DNA from 3 places in the Candidatus Pelagibacter sp. PS_16 genome. Region 3 is predicted to be linked to each of the others. Evidence: riboswitches for the same ligand, from Rfam matches in the RefSeq annotation. Region 3 holds a riboswitch; each other region holds the start of a gene.
The links. A riboswitch is a leader RNA that binds a small molecule or an ion and turns the genes downstream of it on or off. The one in region 3 is predicted to bind S-adenosylmethionine.
Positions count from the first base shown of each region.

Region 1: linked by a shared signal. The riboswitch ahead of AC5SL0_RS03945 (homocysteine S-methyltransferase family protein) and the one ahead of AC5SL0_RS03185 (O-acetylhomoserine aminocarboxypropyltransferase/cysteine synthase family protein) in region 3 are both predicted to bind S-adenosylmethionine.
Region 2: linked by a shared signal. The riboswitch ahead of AC5SL0_RS01815 (homocysteine S-methyltransferase family protein) and the one ahead of AC5SL0_RS03185 (O-acetylhomoserine aminocarboxypropyltransferase/cysteine synthase family protein) in region 3 are both predicted to bind S-adenosylmethionine.

Region 1 covers NZ_CM182074.1:742,226-744,493, reverse strand. The annotation lists gene phoU (phosphate signaling complex protein PhoU) at 1-53, shown strand, start outside; gene phoB (phosphate regulon transcriptional regulator PhoB) at 53-733, shown strand; gene AC5SL0_RS03950 (DUF1737 domain-containing protein) at 819-1,025, shown strand; SAM riboswitch class V at 1,318-1,382, shown strand; gene AC5SL0_RS03945 (homocysteine S-methyltransferase family protein) at 1,449-2,268, shown strand, end outside.
Region 2 covers NZ_CM182074.1:345,165-347,432, forward strand. The annotation lists gene AC5SL0_RS01815 (homocysteine S-methyltransferase family protein) at 1-787, opposite strand, end outside; SAM riboswitch class V at 797-860, opposite strand; gene AC5SL0_RS01820 (2OG-Fe(II) oxygenase family protein) at 949-1,539, opposite strand; gene AC5SL0_RS01825 (sulfite exporter TauE/SafE family protein) at 1,569-2,268, opposite strand, start outside.
Region 3 covers NZ_CM182074.1:614,001-616,268, forward strand. The annotation lists gene argC (N-acetyl-gamma-glutamyl-phosphate reductase) at 1-193, opposite strand, end outside; gene rpsI (30S ribosomal protein S9) at 228-677, opposite strand; gene rplM (50S ribosomal protein L13) at 679-1,140, opposite strand; SAM riboswitch class V at 1,280-1,348, shown strand; gene AC5SL0_RS03185 (O-acetylhomoserine aminocarboxypropyltransferase/cysteine synthase family protein) at 1,353-2,268, shown strand, end outside.

The DNA.
Region 1 (2,268 bases), 130 kb from region 3:
GAGAGCATATTGAAGGAGCAAGACCTAAAGGTAAAGATTTTGATCCAAACTAATGAGCGTTAGCATTCATATTGTAGAAGACGAACAACCCATTATCACTTTAGTTAAATATAACCTTGAAAAAGAAGGTTATAAAGTTTCATCATCAGACAATGGCAATGAGGGTATTGAAGATATTAAAAAATTATTTCCTGATCTTGTTTTATTAGACTGGATGTTACCTGATTTTTCTGGCGTAGAAATTTGTAAAATTTTAAAAAAAGAAAAAAAATTTAAAGAAATTCCAATCATAATGCTTACTGCTAAGGGTGAGGATGAAGATAAGATTAAAGGGTTAAACTCTGGTGCAGATGATTACATCACCAAACCCTTTAGTTTCCCAGAATTACTTGCAAGAATAAAAGCGCTACTTCGAAGATCTAAGCCCTCATTAGTTTCTGATATTGTTGAATTCGAAGACCTTAAGGTGGATAGATTAACACGACGTGTTTTTAGAAAAAACAAAGAAATTCATTTGGGACCCAAGGAATATGATTTAATCAATTTTTTTATTAAAAACCCTAAACGTGTTTACTCAAGAGATCAAATTCTAGAGAATGTTTGGTCTGATAATATCAATGTTGAAACAAGAACAGTTGATGTTCATATAAGAAGACTTAGACAAAGTATTAATATTGATGGATTTAAAGAATTAATTAGAACCGTAAGATCAGCTGGCTATTCATTAAATTAGTAATGACTGTAGAAGCATAAAGACTTAAAATAATAATAATAAACTGAACATAGACACATGATTTAGGACTTGTTAAGGTCTGATTATGAAAGGTTATAGATTTATTACAAGTGACGACACTTCAGAATTTTGCCATCGTGTAACGGAGGCCATATCCAATGGATGGAAATTGTATGGTGATCCCAAAATGACTTTTGATAAAAAAAGAGGGGTCATGCGTTGTGCTCAAGCAGTTATAAAAAATTCACCTCAGAAAAAGTATTCCAAAAAGATGAAGCTATCATCGATATAAATGGCAGATCAGATAATACCCTTTGTTTATATGCTAGGGATACTCTTATTAGTACTCCCAGCTTTTCTACAATCTAATTCTAAATTAAAGCAGTTTTTAACTAATCTTACTATTTGGATTGTCATTATCCTTCTAATTCTAACCATCATCTATTTCATTTGACATTTTGAGAGAAAGTTGATTATATTTGGTTGCGCTGATTTAAGTTAAATTGCAGAGCGCGTTATAAATCCTGCTAAAGCGACGCTTCAACCACCGCTTTAGACAGGTGGTTTTTTTTTATCTTTCATAAAATTAAGCCGGGCAGTTGAACCATATTGTGCGCCCTGCATTTGCTTAAGCACTAAAAAGGAGAAAAGAGGCCTATGAATATAACCTCTTATTATTTTGTGACCTTTTTTCCCCAAAACAAGAGGAAAAAAAATGAGCACAAATAAATTAAAAGAAAGATTAGATAAAGGACCTGTTATATGCGCAGAAGGTTTTTTATTTGAGATAGAAAGACGTGGCTACATGTCATCAGGGGAATTTGTTCCAATGGTGTCATTAGATCATCCTGAAGTTTTAGAGAACTTACATAGAGAATTTCAACACGCAGGATCTGATGTAGTTGAGGCCTTTACTTATAATGGACACAGAGAAAAAATGCGTGTTATTGGTAAAGAAGAACTTCTTGAACCACTAAATCGTTCAGCATTAAAAATTGCTAAAAAAGTAGCATTAGATACTCCTAAAGGATCAAAACCAAATTTGATGGCAGGTAATATTTCAAATTCAAATATCTGGAAACATAATGATCCACAATCTCAAAAAGAAGTTGAAGGAATGTTTACAGAAATGATTGGTTGGGCCGTTGAAGAAGGTGCTGATATGTTAATTGGTGAAACTTTTTATTATGCTGAAGAAGCTTTTAAAGCTTTAGAAGTTATGAAAAAAACAGGTTTACCAACTGTATTAACCATATCTCCAATGGGTGAAAATAAAATGAGAGATGGAAAATCAGTTGTTGATACCTGTAAAGAGCTAGAGCAATTAGGGGCTGATGTTGTTGGTTTAAATTGTTTTAGAGGACCTGCTACCATGTTTCCTTTTTTAAAAGAAATTAGAAAAGCAGTTAAATGTCATGTTGGAGCTTTACCTATTCCTTATAGAACCAGTGAAGATTACCCAACATTTTTTAATCTACCGGACAGAAGTAATTGTGCATGTCCATCACCTCATGGAAGAACGTTTCCAACAGCAT
Region 2 (2,268 bases), 270 kb from region 3:
CTTTTCTTTGACCCAAAAATTCATTTGGGTTACCAGTTTTACTGACATTATAACTATTAGTATAACCATCTTTAGGATTAGTTGTCACAAAAGCATTAAGCTTAAATCCAAATGGAACACCTAAATTTTTTACTTCTTCTAAATTTTCATAAAAGTTTTCAGGAGAAACACAGGATAAAATTAATCCTAGTAAATTATTATGATTAATATTGTTAATAATATCTGATATTTTTTCTCCACTTGGAAGATTTATTCCCTCAGAAATGTGAGCACCTATTAAGTATGGCTTATTAAATTCTTCAATTGCTTCAATTGCTAATTTAAACTCTTTTACACTAGACAAAACATCTAAGTAAAAAAAATCAATATAAGGATCTAATAATTTTGCTTGATCATAAAAGTTTTGCTTAATTTCGTCATCTGGTCTTGTATCTTCTTCGTATGTTAAATATTGAGGTGGAAGACCGCCTGCAATTAACACCTTAGGATGTTGTTCTTTAGCTTTCTGAGCTATTTCACCAGCTTTTTTGTTTAAGTATTCAAACTTATCTTCAATTTTATTATCACGTAATCTTATTCGTCTAGTAGTAAAGGTTGCTGTAACAATAACTTCAGCACCCGCTTTAATAAAGTCTAAATGTGTGTCTAGTAAGAGTTGATGGTATTCTTCTTTTAAAACAGCATTTGCACTCCACAATGTGCCGTTTGGCTTCATACCACGAGCCAACAATTCTTGTCCCATACCACCATCTAAAATTCGTGTTGTTTTAAAAAAATTGATATCCATTTTTATTCCTTACTTTTTTAGTGCTTTGGCTTTATGCCAGGTGCACAATACAGTTCAACTACCTTTACCAATTATATAATGATTTCCTTTTTAGCAGTTAGTACCTGCAATATGGATCAAATCGGTTAACTATTTATATATCTATTAGACTGATTAGTAAATCACTTCTTGAATAATATTTTAGCATTGAATGAAAAGGATCTTCTCTCACCATCAACGTTAAATGGATAAGCTGTGTGCATTAAATAATTTGGAAAAATCAATAGATCTCCTAATTTAGGGTTTAAATTATAGATACTTTTACTTAAAAAGTTTTTTTGACCATTAATAAAATCAATTGTTCCATTAGTTTTAATCTTTTTATTCTTAACTAATTTATTTTGATTCATATCTTTTGGGATTTTAAGATAGCCAACACCTGACAGTTGTCCTTCATGATAATGAATTGGATTATATTCATTTTTTAATTGCCTAACCACCCATAGATTTATTATCTTAATTTCTTTAATTTTTTTAATACCTGACTTATCAAGGTAAACTTTAATATTTTTTATTAATTCTTTAGACAAACTCTTATTAATTAAAGTTTTAGGTATCTTAATTTCATTCTTAATTTGACTTGCAAGTTTAGGGCTATAATCATTTTTTTTAGATAATTGAGACTTATCAATGTGATTATTTAATATAGTAATAATTTTTTTGGATAACTTTGTTTTTCCTATAGTGGGTCCAAATGCTCTAAATGTTTTCATAACCTTTCTATAATAATTTAATACTTCTGTTATGCAAACAACTTCAGTCCCATTCGAATAGCGACAAATATGACAAGTCCCGATGTCACTAGAGCTAATATTCTTGCAGGAAAAATTTTAAGATTTAAATAGTTTCCAAGCTGGCCGCCTATTAAAACAAATAGAAATAATGGCCAATAATCATAAATTCCATTTATTGTTGATGCCTTTGTAAATTGGCCAGCAAGTCCTGATAAAGAATTAATCAGTATGAATAATGATGCTGCTGTTGCAATGTTTTTTGCTTTATCTACTCTAATTAATAACAATATAGGGCTTAAGAAAATTCCACCACCAATTCCAACTACACCAGACACAAATCCAATAGATGCACCAATGAATAGCGATAATATTTTTGGTATCTTGTTATAAATTTCAATTTTTTGATCAAAAGATTGAAATTTGATGAGAAGTAGAGCTCCTGCTAGCGCTAAGACTAAAAAAAGTAAAATTTCAAAAATTTCTTTATCTACTGATAAAGATCCCCCTATGAATGCAAGTGGCACAGATGATATCAAATATGGGGTAAGGATCTTAAAATTGATATTTCCAGCTTTAATATAATTTATACAATTTCCTGATACGACAATAATATTACAAAAGAGAGCAATTACAGGAAAGATCAAGTAAGGAATATCCCAAATTAATAGAAGGGCTAGATAGGTAGAGCCACCACCAAAGCCAACACTT
Region 3 (2,268 bases):
CTTTATTGTATCTAATAATTTTAGGTAATTTTTTTGAACTTAATGATTTTTCATAACTAGAAATATTTTTTCCAACAGACGTATTACCACAAAGATATTTAATATTAACATTGCTGTGTTTAACTAATAATTTAATTAATTGAACACCAATATAACCTGTTGATCCAGCAACTAAAACATTAAGCTTAGGCATTTTTTTATTATAACAGTTTAGAGTTAAAAAAGAATTATCTTTTCGAGAATTGGAAGCTTCGTCTTGCTTTTCTACGACCAGGTTTTTTTCTTTCAACTGATCTAGAGTCTCTAGTATTAAGCTTTTCTGTCTTAAGTACTGCTCTATTCTCTGAATCAAATAAGATTAATGCTTTAGCAATACCATGAACCATTGCACCAGCTTGACCTGTGTGACCACCACCTGCTACGCTACATCTTACATCATAATCAGTTGCTTGGTTTATAATCTCAAATGGTCTTGTGATTTGCATTTTGTGACTTCCGCTAGTGAAATACTCATCCATAGTTCTGCCATTAACGTAAATTTTACCTGTACCTTTTTTCACCCAAATTTTTGCAATAGATTTTTTTCTTCTACCAGTTGCGTATTTACTATCTTTAAAATCTAATTTAATTTTAGGTTTTTTTGTAGATACTTTATTTGGTGTAGCTGCTGTTACCATATTAATTTCTTATTAAATTTTTACTGTTTAATTTACCTAGGTCTAAAAGTTTTGGGTTTTGTGCTGCATGAGGGTGTTCTTCACCAGCATAAATTTTTACTTTAGTTAACTGTTTTCTTCCTAGAACTCCCCCAGGTAACATTCTTTTAATAGCTAATTTTAATGTCTCACCAGGTTTATTTTTTTCTAATAACTTTTCAGGAGTAATTTCTTTAATTCCACCTGGGTGACCAGTATGTCTATAATATTTTTTATCTTTAAATTTTTTTCCTGTGAACTTTGCTTGTTCAACATTTTTAACAACAACAAAATCACCATCATCCATATGAGGTGTAAAAGTTGTTTTGTTTTTTCCTCTAACAATCAAAGCAATAATAGAAGCTAATCTGCCAACTACAGCATTTTTAGCGTCTATCTCAAACCAGTTACTGTTTAAATCACCACTTTTTAGAAATTTTGTCATAGTGCGAGGATTAATACTATTATTAGATATAATGTCAATTTTATATTTCTCTTGCAATATCTTGCTTAAATGATATTTTTATATAGCCGATTTGTTCCTATTGCAGGCTAGTTATTGCTAAAAAGGATTTTTTAACCACATTATCGGTAGGCGCATTTGAACTGTATTGTACGCCTTGCATAAAGCAAAAGTACTAAAAAAGGAGTATTAAGATGAGTACAAAAAGACAAAACCCTGAGACTATAGCTATACATGGTGGTGATTATAGAAGTGATCCAACAACCAAAGCAGTAGCAGTTCCAATTTATAGAACAACATCGTATCAATTTGATAGTACTGAACATGCTGCAAATTTGTTTGCTCTTAAGGAATTTGGAAATATTTATACAAGAATAATGAATCCAACAAATGATGCTCTTGAAAAAAGAGTTGCTTCATTAGAAGGAGGATTAGCCTGTTTAACAGTAGCATCTGGACAAACCGCATCAACTTTTGCAATTTTAAACGTTGCACAAGCCGGAGATAATATAGTCAGCTCTACGGATTTATATGGAGGTACTATTTCGTTATTCACGCATACATTAAGTAAACTTGGTATTGAAGTTAGATATGCAGACCCTTCTGACCCAAAAAACTTTGAAAAAGCTGTTGATGATAAAACTAGAGCTTTTTATGGTGAGACTTTACCAAATCCTTATTTGAGAGTTTTTCCAATTAAAGAAGTTTCTGATATTGGTAAAAAATACAATATACCATTAATAATGGACAACACAGCTGCTCCTGTAATTTGCAAACCTTTAGAACATGGTGCTGCTGTAGTAGTTTATTCACTAACAAAATATATAGGTGGTCACGGTACGGTTGTAGGTGGAGCTTTGGTTGATGGAGGTAATTTTGATTGGACAGCTGATCCCAAAAGGCAACCTTTATTTAACGAACCTGACGCAAGTTACGGTGGAGCTATATGGGGAAAAGTGGTTCCAGAATTAACTGGGGCTAATGTTTCTTTTGCAGTAAGAGCGCGGGTTACATTACTAAGAGATCTTGGTTCTGCCCTATCACCTGACAATGCATTTGGAATTATTCAAGGGCTCGAAACAGTTGCTCTCAGAATGAAACAACACTGCT